Regions from separate parts of the Methylocystis sp. Uni0008 genome, predicted to be linked through region 2. Evidence: predicted binding sites of a transcription regulator. Region 2 holds the regulator's gene; each other region holds the start of a gene.
The links. Region 2 encodes PhoB, which activates phosphate uptake and scavenging genes when phosphate is short. Its sites were predicted from a motif close to TGTCATNNANCTGTCAT; they were not measured.
Positions count from the first base shown of each region.

Region 1: AC0X69_RS17310 (DUF2794 domain-containing protein) is a predicted target of PhoB. The motif match lies at 2,613-2,629, and genes of this name have one in related genera.
Region 3: AC0X69_RS01385 (DUF47 domain-containing protein) is a predicted target of PhoB. The motif match lies at 2,301-2,317, and genes of this name have one in related genera.

Region 1 is NZ_CM166370.1:3,475,999-3,480,270, reverse strand. It holds gene purB (adenylosuccinate lyase) at 1-769, opposite strand, end outside; gene AC0X69_RS17315 (NAD(P)/FAD-dependent oxidoreductase) at 861-2,105, shown strand; gene AC0X69_RS17310 (DUF2794 domain-containing protein) at 2,140-2,547, opposite strand; gene htpG (molecular chaperone HtpG) at 2,986-4,272, shown strand, end outside.
Region 2 is NZ_CM166370.1:2,516,311-2,520,582, forward strand. It holds gene pstA (phosphate ABC transporter permease PstA) at 1-508, shown strand, start outside; gene pstB (phosphate ABC transporter ATP-binding protein PstB) at 505-1,290, shown strand; gene phoU (phosphate signaling complex protein PhoU) at 1,314-2,030, shown strand; gene phoB (phosphate regulon transcriptional regulator PhoB) at 2,027-2,770, shown strand; gene AC0X69_RS12560 (GcrA family cell cycle regulator) at 2,788-3,306, opposite strand; gene AC0X69_RS12565 (aspartate aminotransferase family protein) at 3,720-4,272, shown strand, end outside.
Region 3 is NZ_CM166370.1:278,080-282,351, forward strand. It holds gene AC0X69_RS01350 (cold-shock protein) at 1-168, shown strand, start outside; gene AC0X69_RS01355 (DUF192 domain-containing protein) at 207-665, shown strand; tRNA gene AC0X69_RS01360 (tRNA-Pro) at 752-828, shown strand; gene AC0X69_RS01365 (ETC complex I subunit) at 898-1,206, shown strand; tRNA gene AC0X69_RS01370 (tRNA-Arg) at 1,216-1,292, shown strand; tRNA gene AC0X69_RS01375 (tRNA-Arg) at 1,373-1,449, shown strand; gene AC0X69_RS01380 (DUF2865 domain-containing protein) at 1,478-2,236, shown strand; gene AC0X69_RS01385 (DUF47 domain-containing protein) at 2,339-2,983, shown strand; gene AC0X69_RS01390 (inorganic phosphate transporter) at 2,993-3,991, shown strand; gene AC0X69_RS01395 (NUDIX hydrolase) at 3,988-4,272, shown strand, end outside.

The DNA.
Region 1 (4,272 bases), 960 kb from region 2:
ACTCTTCCGCCTCAAGCACCTCGGTGCGCTGAAGATGGCGGATTTCGATGGCAAGCCGTTCGACCGACGACGCGACGACCGCGAGCGTCGCAAAATAGGCGGCGTGGCGGTCGCGCGGAATGACCTGCGTCGAGATCGGCTCGACGGTCAGGCCCATCTTATGCGCCACATATTCCTCGACGCGCGGATCGATGTTGGCGAAGGTGCCGACGGCGCCTGAAATCGCACAGGTCGAAATCTCTCGACGCGCGTCGACCAGCCGTTCGCGCGCGCGGGTGAATTCAGCATAGGCCTGCGCAAGTTTCAGCCCGAAGGTCGTAGGTTCGGCGTGAATTCCGTGCGAGCGTCCGATGGTGGGCGTATATTTGTACTCGAAGGCGCGCTTCTTCAGCGCAGAGAGCAGCGCGTCGACGTCGGCGATCAGGAGATCCGCCGCGCGCGATAGTTGCACGGCGAGACAGGTGTCGAGCACGTCCGAGGACGTCATGCCCTGGTGAACGAAGCGCGACTCGGCGCCGATGAATTCGGCGAGATGGGTCAAAAAAGCGATGACGTCATGCTTCGTCACCCGTTCGATCTCGTCGATCCGCGCGACGTCGAAAGTGACGAAATCCGCCTTGTCCCAGATCGCCTTGGCGCTCTCGCGCGGAATGACGCCGATCTCGGCGAGCGCGTCGCAGGCGTAGGCCTCGATCTCGAACCAGATGCGAAACCGCGTCTGCGGCTCCCAAATGACGGTCATCTCGGGTCTGGAATAGCGGGGGATCATCAGGCGCGCTCGGAATTTTCGGAAAGAGAGAGGCGCCTAGCATGCGCGTTGCATCAAAGTCCATATATGAGGCGGTCAGTCGGGAGGATCCATGAAATCGACGGATGTCGTCGTTCTTGGCGCGGGGATCGTCGGCGTCAGCGCCGCGCTGCATCTGCAGGCGCGCGGCCGCGAGGTCGCGCTCGTCGATCGCGCCGGCGCCGCGGGACAGGAGACGAGCTTCGGCAACGCCGGCCTGATCGAACGGTCTTCGCTTATCCCCTATCTCTTCCCGCGCGATCCCGCGAAGCTCATCAAATATGCGCTGAACCTGCTGCCGGAGGCGCATTATCACTTCTCGGCGCTGCCCGCGGTCGGGCCCTGGCTGCTGCGCTATTGGCGCGAGAGCGCGCCGGAGCGCGTGCAGCGAAACATTGAAGCGCGGCGGCCGCTGATCGAAAACAGCCTCAGCGAACATGAGGCGCTCATCCAGCAGGCCGGGGCCGGCGAACTCCTGCGCAGAAACGGCTGGCTCAAGCTCTTTCGCAGCGAGGCGACTCTCGCGCTCGGATTCGCCGAGGCGGAGCGACTGCGGGCCTATGGCCTGCATATCGACTCGCTCGATTCGGCCGGGGTCGCGGCGCTGGAGCCGGATCTCGCCCCCCTTGCCGGCGGCGTGCACTATCGGGACACCGCCGCGATCATCGACCCCGCCGCTCTCTCGAAAGCCTACGCCGATCTCTTCATCGCGCGCGGCGGGCAGTTTCTCTCCGGCGACGCGCGCAGCCTCTCGCAAGAGGTGGACGGGCGCTGGCGCGTCGAGACGACGCAGGGGCCGCTCGTCGCCGGCGCAGCGGCGGTGGCGCTCGGCCCCTGGTCGGACCTCGTCTATGGGCCGCTCGGCTACCGCATTCCGCTCGGCTGGAAGCGCGGCTACCACATGCATTACGCCGCCAAGGACGGCGCGCGGCTCAATCACCCGATTCTCGACGCAGACATCGGCTATCTGCTGGCGCCGATGCGCCGCGGCGTCAGGCTGACGAGCGGCGCGGAATTCGCTCGCCGCGACGCGCCCCAGACGCCGGTGCAGATCGAACTCTGCGAGCCGACGGCGCGCCGCCTGTTTCCGCTCGCCGAACGTCTCGACCCCGAGCCCTGGCGCGGCGCGCGGCCGTGCCTGCCCGACATGCTGCCGATCGTCGGGCCGGCGCCGCGTCATCGCGGTCTTTGGCTCGATTTCGGCCATGCGCATCACGGGCTGACGCTCGGGCCGGTGACCGGCCGGCTTCTCGCCGAGATGATGACCGGCGAGACGCCGTTCATCGATCCGACGCCCTATCGCGCCGATCGATTCTGATCTTGTGAAGACAGCTCGTGAGAATCTCGCGAGCCTATTCGGCGCCGACGAGCTTCAGCGCGCGATCCAACACGCGCACGACGCGCGCGAGATCATGGCCGCGACGAAGCACGAGCCCCGTCGCTGCGATGACGGCATAGGCGCCCTGACGGCGCGCCAGCGAAGGATTCTTCTCGATGCGGTAAAGCGGCGCCTCGCTGGCGCGGCGAAAGATCGAGAACACGGCCTTAGCGGGCGTGAAGTCGATCGCGTAGTCCCGCCATTCGCCCTGCGCGACTTTCGCGCCGTAGAGATTGAAGATGACGTTGAGTTCCGGCCGGCTGAATGAAACCGCCACGCCGCGCTTATCGCCCCGACCTCCCGCCGCGTCCGGCGGAGCGCCGTTCACGACGACGAGCGCGGGTCGAGCCCGGCTGGGCTCCGTCGCCTCCGACTCCGCCATGCGTTCGCTCTCCTCGATCTCTTATGAGCCATGTTGGCAAGCGCGGATGCGTGGGGCAAGACTTAATGATTGGTTTACGACGAGAATCTTTTCGAACCTGCGCTCAGACAAGACTTCGCTTGTAATAATCATACTTTCGCCGACATGGCGCCCCTTGCCAGCCAAACGCGCCGCCCAAAATGAAGTTCATTGCCTCGACAGCTCGGGGCTGCGTGTTTTCGGTTTCGTCAGCCCCCCAGCCCCCCGAAAGCGTGCGGTTCCGAGATATAGAGGTCGTGGCGATGGTCGGGCCGGCCGGGAGTTTCGCTCCCGCGCCGGCTCGTCTAGTTTTGGGCGCCGGCCAGGCGGCCCTTGCAAATTGCGCGACAATGACGAACTCAGATGCGCTGTCGCGAGGTCCGCGACGCCCATTCCCTTTTGCTATTCATTGGAGAGAACATGACCGACGACGCCGCGTCCGTCGAAACGGCGGCTCCCGCCGCCGAACCGCAAGCCGCCGCTGATTTCGGTTTCGAGGCCGATGTCGCGCGGCTGCTCGAACTGATGACGCATTCCGTCTATTCGGAGCGCGACGTATTTTTACGTGAGCTTGTCTCGAACGCCGCCGACGCCTGCGAAAAGCTGCGCTACGAGGCGCTTTCCGACGAAAAGCTCGCGGCTCAAGCGGGAGCGCCGCTCGTTACGATCGCGCTCGATAAGGACAAACGCACGCTGACCGTGGCGGACAATGGCGTCGGCATGTCGCGCGAGGAGCTGATCAGCGCGCTCGGCACGATCGCCAATTCCGGCACCCGCGCCTTTCTCGACAAGCTTGGAAAGGAAAAGGACGCCGGCTTCATCGGCCAGTTCGGCGTCGGATTCTATTCGGCCTTCATGGTCGCCGACCGCGTCGAGGTCGCAACGCGCCGCGCCGGCCAGGATGAGGCCTGGCTTTGGCGTTCAGAGGGCAAGGGCTCTTACCAGATCGCGCCCCTGCCGCTCGACGAGGCGCCCACGGTCGGCGCGCGGGTGACTCTGCACCTCAACGCCGAGAGCGACGAGTTTCTCGAAAGCTGGCGCGTCGAAAGCGTCGTGCGCGAGCACTCGGGCGCGATCGCGGCGCCGATCGACCTCGTCTCCGCGCCGGGCGAAGAGCCCCGCCGAATCGCCGAGGGCGTCGCGCTTTGGACGAAGCCGAAGTCTGACATCACGCATGAGCAATATGTCGACTTCTATCGGCAGCTGTCCGGGCAGTTGGACGAGCCTGCGCTGATCGCCCATTGGCGCGCCGAAGGACGCACCGAATATACGGTGCTCGCCTTTGTTCCCGGATCGCGGCCGTTCGATCTTTTCGACCCGGCGCGCAGGAGCAAATCCAAGCTTTACGTCCGCCGCGTGCTGATCTCGCGGGACATGGAGCTGCTCCCCGCCTGGCTGCGGTTCATGCGCATCGTCGTCGACAGCGCCGACATCCCGCTCAACGTGTCGCGGGAGATGGTGCAGAAAAGCCCGGTCGTCGCCGCGATCGGCAAGGCGATCGCGACGCGCATTCTGCAGGAGCTGAAAAAGCTCGCGGATTCGGAGCCGGAGAAATTCGCGGAAGTCTGGAAGAACTTCGGCGCCGTGCTCAAGGAAGGTCTGCACGAAGACCCGAGCCGCCGCGACGCGCTGTTCGAAATCGCGCGTTTCGCCTCGACCAAAACCGAGGAAAAGACCCGCACGCTCAAGGATTACGTCGCCGATCTG
Region 2 (4,272 bases):
CAGCGCGCCGTCGATCGTCATCGGCCTTTTCGTCTACACGATCCTCGTGCACCCGATGGGTCACTTCTCGGCGATCTCCGGCGCCGTGGCCTTGGCGCTTCTGGTCATCCCCGTCGTTCTGCGAACGACGGAGGACATGCTGCTGCTCGTGCCCGGCTCGATGCGGGAGGCCGCTTCGGCGCTCGGCGCGCCGCGCGCGCATGTCGTCGCCAGCGTCGCCTATCGGGCCGCCAAGGCGGGCATGATCACCGGCGTGCTGCTCGCCGTCGCGCGCGTCTCCGGCGAGACTGCGCCCCTTCTTTTCACGGCGCTGAATAATCAGTTCTGGAGCACCAATCTGGCGGCGCCGATGGCGAGCCTGCCGGTCGTCATCTTCCAGTTCGCGCTCTCGCCCTACAAAGACTGGCAGCAACTCGCCTGGACCGGCGCGCTGCTGATCACCGTCGCAGTTCTCGCCCTGTCGATCGCCGCGCGCTCCCTGAGCGCCGGCCGGAGGAAATCGAAATGAACGCCGCCGTCCAAGCCCCCAAAGAGCCGCCGACGAAAATCTCGGTCCGCAGCCTCGATTTCTATTACGGCGCGGATCGTTCGCTCAAGAATATCAGCCTGCCGCTGCGCGCAAACAAGGTGACGGCCTTCATCGGACCTTCAGGCTGCGGCAAGTCGACGTTGCTGCGCGTGTTGAACCGGATGTACGACCTCTATCCGGGTCAGCGAGCCGAAGGGGAAGTGCTGCTCGACGGCGAGAACATTCTCGACCCGGCGATCGACCTCAACGCCCTGCGCTCGCGGGTCGGCATGATCTTTCAGAAACCGACGCCTTTCCCGATGTCGATCTATGAGAACATCGCCTTCGGCATTCGGCTTTACGAGAAGCTGTCGCGCGCCGATCTCGACGCGCGCGTCGAAGCGGCGCTGCGCGGTGCCGCCCTCTGGGACGAGGTGAAGGACAAGCTCCACGCGAGCGGTCTCGGCCTCTCGGGCGGGCAGCAGCAGCGACTCTGCATCGCCCGCAGCGTCGCCGTGCAGCCGGAAGTCATTCTGTTCGATGAGCCCTGTTCGGCGCTCGATCCGATCTCGACGGCGAAAGTCGAGGAGCTGATCGAAGAGCTCACCAGCCGCTACACGATCGCGATCGTCACACACAACATGCAGCAGGCGGTGCGCGTCTCCGATTACACCGCCTTCATGTACCTCGGCGAACTCGTCGAATTCGGCGAGACGGACGACGTGTTCAACAAGCCCAAGGAAAAGCGGACGCTCGACTACATCACGGGCCGTTTTGGCTGAACCAGCATTCGAGGACGGCGCTCATGAGCGATCACATTGTAAAATCCTACGACCGGGACCTTGAGGCGCTCGGACGCCGCATCGCTGAAATGGGCGGCGTCGCGGAAAAAATGTTGGCGGAGGCGATGGACGCGCTCTCCAACTTCGACGTCGACCTCGCCCATCGGGTCGTCTCCAGCGATCCGCGGCTCGACGCGCTCCAGCGCGAAATCGAGGAGAACGCGATCCTCACCATCGCGCGGCGACAGCCCCTGGCGGTCGATCTGCGCGAATGCATCGCGGCAATCCGGATCTCCGGCGATATCGAACGCGTCGGCGACCTCGCCAAGAACATCGCCAAGCGCACGCTCAAGATCGTGTCGGAGGCGCGGGTGCCGCGCGCCATCGTCGGACTCAAGTCGATGCATGAAGTCGCCGCGATGCAGCTCAAGGACGCGCTCGACGCCTACGCCCTGCGCGACATCCAGCGCGCGCGCGCGGTGTGGCAGAACGATTCCGATCTCGATGCGCTGGAAGACTCGGTGTTCCGCGATCTTCTCACCTTCATGATGGAGGACCCGCGCAACATCTCCTTCTGCACGCATCTGCTGTTCTGCTCAAAAAATCTGGAGCGGATCGGCGATCACACGACCAACATCTCGGAGACGGTCGTCTATGTCGTCACCGGCGAGCCGATGCCCACCGAGCGGCCGAAATCGCGCGTTCCCGATTTCGGGCTCAAGGATGAGGCGACGCAATGAACGAAGCGACGTCCGTGATGCCGCGCAGCGGCAAAAGCGATCGCGCGCCGCGTATCCTCGTCGTCGAGGACGAGACCTCGCTCGCGACGCTGCTCGTCTATAATCTCGAGGCCGAAGGTTACCAGGTCGAGCATGTCGACAATGGCGATGAAGCCGAGCTGCGGCTCGCCGAGTCGCCGCCTGACCTTGTCATTCTCGACTGGATGCTGCCAGGCGTTTCAGGTCTCGAAATCTGCCGGCGTCTTCGCGCGCGCGACAGCGCCAAGGATATGCCGGTGATCATGCTCACCGCGCGCGGCGAGGAAGGCGAGCGCGTGCGCGGCCTTTCTGTCGGCGCGGACGATTACGTCGTCAAGCCGTTCTCGACGCCGGAGCTCATGGCTCGGGTGCGCGCGCTGCTGCGCCGGGCGCGACCCGAACGCGTCGCCTCCAGGCTGACGCTTGGCGACATCGACCTCGACCGCGACACCCGCCGCGTGCGGCGCTCCGGCCGCGAAATTCATCTTGGTCCGACCGAGTTCCGGCTGCTCGAATATTTCATGGAGAAGCCGGGTCGCGTCTTCACCCGCGCGCAGCTGCTCGACAGCGTCTGGGGCATGTCGGCGGAGATTGACGAGCGCACGGTCGACGTCCACGTCGGGCGGTTGCGCAAGGCCCTGATCCGCGGCCGCGAGAAGGATCCGATCCGCACCGTGCGCGGCGCCGGTTATTCCTTCGACGAAACTTTCGGACACGAGTGACGGGCCGCGGCGCCCGATTATGCGTAACGCTGCGCGCGGAGCTGATCGCGCGCGCGGCGGCGATCCTGGGCCGGCTGATAGGCGACGCGCGCGTGATAGGCGCAGTAAGGTCCGCCGCCGATCGTCGACTTGCCGCCGCAGAAGCGGAACTCCGGCGACGTGGGGTCGCCCATCGGCCAGCGGCACATGGATTCTCGCAGCTCCATGAGCGTGACGCGCTCGGAGATGGGGATCACCACCTCTTCCTCGCGCGCAAGCCGCGGCGCAGCCAACACGTGCGGCGCGAAAGCGAGCGCCAGATTGCCGTGCGACGAGACGCCGTTCATGCGCGGCTGCGTCTGACGCGGGGCCTTGGCGACGCGCGGACGTTGTGCGTTCGCCGTCTTGGCGCGCTCGGCGAGTCCGAGGCGATGGATCTTTCCGATCACGGCGTTGCGCGTGATGCCTGGTCCGAGTTCAGCCGCCACTTGGCTGGCGCTCAGGCCGTCGCTCCAAAGCTTGCGGAGCAGTTCGACGCGTTCGTCGGTCCATGACATTAGGCTTCTCCATTCTTTCGGGTCGCGCGCGGATCGGAGTTTCTTCCGAGCAACGCAGGCCTGAAGCCCAGCGGCGATGTGACGCGCATCAACACTCGAGAGAACGCGCCCAAACAAACGACGCGGGCGCCGACTAGAAACTTTCTGTTTACTTTGAATCACGCGCGAGTCGCGCTGGCAAGCGCGCGCTCGCGTTCTCAACAGCCTTTCGCCCGGACTGTTGCCCGCAGGACTCACCCTTTCGGCCTGCGCGACGCCGAGCATCGACGCCAATGACCGAACGGCGTCATTGATTTGACCGCATCGGGCGGCGCGCTTAAAATCCGTCCTGAACTGCCGCCCTTAAAAGGGCGGCGCTTTGTTTTTCGAGCTTCCTCTGGCGGGGCCAGCGACGGAAGCATGGAGCAGGGCTTTTGACGTCAGCGCTTTATCCGACCTATCCGCGCGCCGATCTCGCCTTCAAACATGGAGAAGGCGCCTGGCTGATCGCGGAAAACGGGGACCGCTATCTCGACTTCAGCGCGGGCGTCGCGGTGCTGTCGCTCGGCCACAACCATCCGCATCTCGTCGAGACTCTGAAGCGCGCGGCCGAAGAACCCTGGCACGTCTCCAATCTTTTTCGTATCCCGCAGGCTGAGCGCCTCGCCGAGCGGCTCTGCGACGCCACTTTCGCCGATCTGGTCTTTTTCACCAATTCCGGCGCGGAGGCGGTGGAATGCGCGATCAAGACGGCGCGTCGATTCCATGCGGCCAATGGCCAGCCGGAGCGATATCGGCTGATCACCGTCGAAGGCGCCTTCCATGGCCGGACGCTCGCGACCATCGCCGCCGGCGGCAATGCGAAATATCTCGAAGGGTTCGGACCGCCGGTCGAAGGCTTCGATCAGGTCCCCTTCGGCGATTACGACGCCGTCGAGGCGGCGGTCACTGAGGAAACGGCGGGCGTGCTGCTCGAGCCTATTCAGG
Region 3 (4,272 bases), 1.8 Mb from region 2:
GGCGAAGGCACCGAGGATATTTTTCTGCATATGGAGACGGTTCGCCGCTACGGCATGACCGAACTCAAGCCCGGCGACAGCGTGCTCGTGCGCTACGGCGGCGGTCCCAAGGGCCTTATGGCGACTGAAGTGCGGCCGCTCGACGCGAAAAGCGTCCCGTCGCACTGAACACATTCCCAGCGCGAGGCTCTTTGGAGCGCTTCCGAATGAGATCTGCGCAAAGATTCCGCTTACTCATCTGGTCTTTGTTTCTCGCGCTCGCGCTGACCTCGGCGCGCGCCGAGCCTGCGCTGGAAACTCTGGGCATCGTGACCGCGACGGGCGAGCACGACTTCAAAGTCGAAGTCGTGGACACCCCCAAGGCCCGCGCCCGCGGCTTGATGTTTCGCAAGTCGATGCCCGCAGATCACGGCATGCTGTTCGAGTTCAAGGCCGAGGGGCCGGTCTCGATGTGGATGAAGAACACCTACATTCCACTCGATATGGTTTTCATCGGCCGCGACGGACGGGTGGTCGGCGTGGCCGCCGATGCGGAGCCTTTCTCCGAACGGATCATCGCGTCGCCTGAGCCGGCCTATGCGGTGCTGGAGCTGAACGCCGGCGCCGCGCGGCGCATCTCGCTCGCGCCGGGAGACCAGGTGCGGCACCGCATCTTCAAGCGCTAAGTCGCATTCCCTTGTGAGGCGCGGCCTCGCGTGGTAGCGAAATTTGAGCGAGGGCAGGGCCGCCTCAAGGTACGGCTTGCGTCCGGCGGGGTATAGCGCAGCCTGGTAGCGCGGAAGTTTTGGGTACTTCAGGTCGCAGGTTCGAATCCTGCTGCCCCGACCAGCGCGAACGCCGCCGCGCGGCCGCTCTCTCACCCGGCGCCCTGGCGCGCAACGTCAACGACGAGGCCATATGACCGCACGCATCTATCTTCCGGCGCCGAGCGCCACGCAATCGGGTCCCGGGTCGGACATGTGGCGGCTGGACTTCGAACCCGAGTCGCCGCGGAGCATCGAGCCGCTGATGGGCTGGACGAGCTCCGGCGACATGCGCCAGCAGATCAGGCTCAAATTCGCCACCAAGGAAGAGGCGATCGCCTATGCCGAGCGCAATGGTCTGGCGTATCGCGTCGAGGAGCCGAAGCCCAATCTCGCCGCGCGGCGGGGGGCTTCCTATTCGGATAATTTCAAGACTAGCCGTATCGGACTCTGGACCCATTGAGGCTGTTTCGGCCCCGTAGCTCAGCCGGATAGAGCAACTGCCTTCTAAGCAGTAGGTCGCAGGTTCGAATCCTGCCGGGGTCGCCATATATGAGTACCCTGTCGGGCGTTTCTGGCGCCGCGTCGGCCGTGGTGATACGGTCGGCCCCGCAAGCTGCGCATTCGACGGCTCCGTAGCTCAGCCGGATAGAGCAACTGCCTTCGAAGCAGTAGGTCGCAGGTTCGAATCCTGCCGGGGTCGCCAGTCGAAGTTAGTAGACGGGGACAGGCGAATGCGGCTTGATCGCCAGGGTGCGATTGCGATCGTCGGCGCTCTGGCGTTTCTCCTGGCGCTCCCGCCGCTCGACACACTGGCTCAGGGCGATTTTTTCGATACGCTTTTTGGCCCCGAGCAGCCTTCGTGGGCGCCGCCGGGACGCTCCCGGCGCATCATGCGTCCGCCGCGCCAGCGCGCGCGCGCGCCGAAAGCCACCATCCCTTACGGAACGATCCCTTACGCCAAGCCGGTAGCGACCGGCGGCGCCGGCGGCGACGCCGATTCAATGTCGAGCGGCGCCTACTGCGTGCGCGTCTGCGACGGCTATTACTTTCCTTTGATCAAATCCTCGCAGCTTTCCGCCCAGCAGTCCTGTGATTTCGCCTGTCCGTCGGCGCGCGTGCAGCTCTATCAGGGCGCGAGCATTGATCAGGCGCGGAACGCCAAGGGGGAGCGCTATTCGGCGCTCCGCGCGGCGTTCAGCTTCCGCGACAAATTCACGGCGCGATGCTCGTGCAACGACCCAGCCGCGTCTCGCGACTATTATCTGCGGCTGTCCCGCCGTGATCCGACGTTGCGGAGCGGCGACATCGTGGTTGGGGAGAAGGGCGCATTCATATACAACCGCTCCAGTCTCGTGAGCATCAGCCGCGCCCCGCGCCACGTAAGAGCCCGCCTGCGAAGTCTGTTGCCGCGAAACATCGCGCCGGGGGACGCGAGCGCCTCGCGAGACAGTTCGATTGCGCTAAACAGGACGCAGCGGCTTTCAAAATAGTCCGGCGGCGTCGCCTCGCTCTTTACAGCCGCGGCCGGCCCGGCTATGTGCCGCCAGCCAGTTTATGACAGTTTTGTGACGATTCCCGGAGGCAGAAGCGCCATGTTGTCTTGGTTTCAGGCGCTCATGCCGAGAGAGGAGCGCTTCTTCGACCTTTTCGAGCGGCATGCGGAGACGCTTGTCGCGGGATCCCACGCCTTGCGCGAACTGCTCGACGGCGGCGACCGCGTGCTTGTCTGCAGTCAGGAAATCCGCCGCCAGGAGCATGAGGCCGACGCGATCACCCGCGAGGCGCATCTGGCGGTTCGCCGCACTTTTATCACGCCTTTCGATCGCAGCGACATCCGCGACCTGATCTCGGCGATGGACGACGCGATCGACCAGATGCATCAGACAGCGAAGGCGACCCTGCTTTACGAAGCGCGCGATTTCCAGCCAGCCATGCGGCGCATGGGGGACATCATCGTGCAGTCGGCGGAGCTCACGCGCAGCGCGATCCCGCTGCTGCGGTCGATGCGCCAAAACGCCGGCAGGCTCAACGCCTTCAGCGAGGAAATCACGCGGATCGAGGACGAGGCCGACGCCATTCATGACCAAGGGCTGAAGGAGCTGTTTCTGGCGCACCGCCACGAAGATCCCATGGCGTTCATCGTCGGGGCGGAGATCTACGGCCATCTTGAAAGAGTCGTCGACGGGTTCGAAGACGTCGCCGACCGAGTCGCCGGCATCGTCATCGAACATAGCTAGGGCGGGCGCTTGCAGGATTTCTCTTACTATCTCCTTGCGCTCATCGCCGTCGCGTTGATCTTCGATTTCCTGAACGGTCTGCACGACGCCGCCAATTCCATCGCGACGATCGTCTCGACGCGCGTTTTGCGGCCGCAATTCGCGGTGTTCTGGGCCGCCTTCTTCAATTTTATCGCCTTCCTGTTTTTCGGCCTTCACGTGGCGCAGACTGTCGGCGCGGGCATCATCTCGCCCGATATCGTGGACGACTTCGTCATCTTCGGCGCGTTGATGGGGGCGATCGTCTGGAATGTGATCACCTGGGGATTGGGCATTCCTTCCTCGAGTTCGCACGCCCTCGTCGGCGGACTCGTGGGCGCCGGCGTCGCCAAGGTCGGCGCTTCCGCGATCGTCTGGAACGGTCTGCTCAAGACCGGCGCCGCGATCGTCCTCTCGCCGGCGCTTGGGTTCGTCCTGGCGCTCGCGCTCGTCCTGCTGGTTTCCTGGCTCTTCGTGCGACGGACGCCCGGCGGCGTCGACGCGCTGTTTCGCCTGTTGCAATTCGCCTCGGCTTCCCTCTACTCGCTGGGCCACGGCGGCAATGACGCGCAAAAGACCATGGGCGTGATCGCGGTGCTGCTTTATTCGCATGGCGCGCTCGGCGGCGAGTTCCACGTGCCGTTTTGGGTTGTGATCGCCTGTCAGGCAGCCATGGGGCTTGGAACCCTGTTCGGCGGGTGGCGGATCGTGCGCACGATGGGCTCCAGGATCACGCGTTTGACCCCCATGCAGGGGTTCTGCGCCGAGACCGGGGGCGCCATTACATTGTTCCTGGCGACCGGACTGGGCGTTCCGGTGTCGACGACTCATACCATCACCGGCGCGATCATTGGCGTCGGAGCGTCGAGACGGGTTGCGGCCGTTCGCTGGAACGTCGCCAAGGACATCGTGGTCGCCTGGGTCATCACGATGCCGATGGCCGCTTTTTTCGCCGCGACTTTCTACGCGATTGCGAGGTTCGCGGCATGAAAGCGCCGAAGGCGAAGAAGAAGAACGTCGGCGCGGGCGTCGTCCTGCGGACGCAATACGCGGCTTTACCGTGGCGAATCTACAATGGGCGCGTGGAGATCATGCTGGTCACCTCCCGCGACACAAAGCGTTGGATCATTCCGAAGGGTTGGCCGATGAAAGGCCGCAAGCCGCATATCGTCGCGGCGATCGAAGCGGTGCAGGAAGCAGGTCTTATCGGTAAGATGGACAAGGCGAAGCTTGGCGACTTCGGCTATGAGAAGCGCCTCGACAGCGGCGCG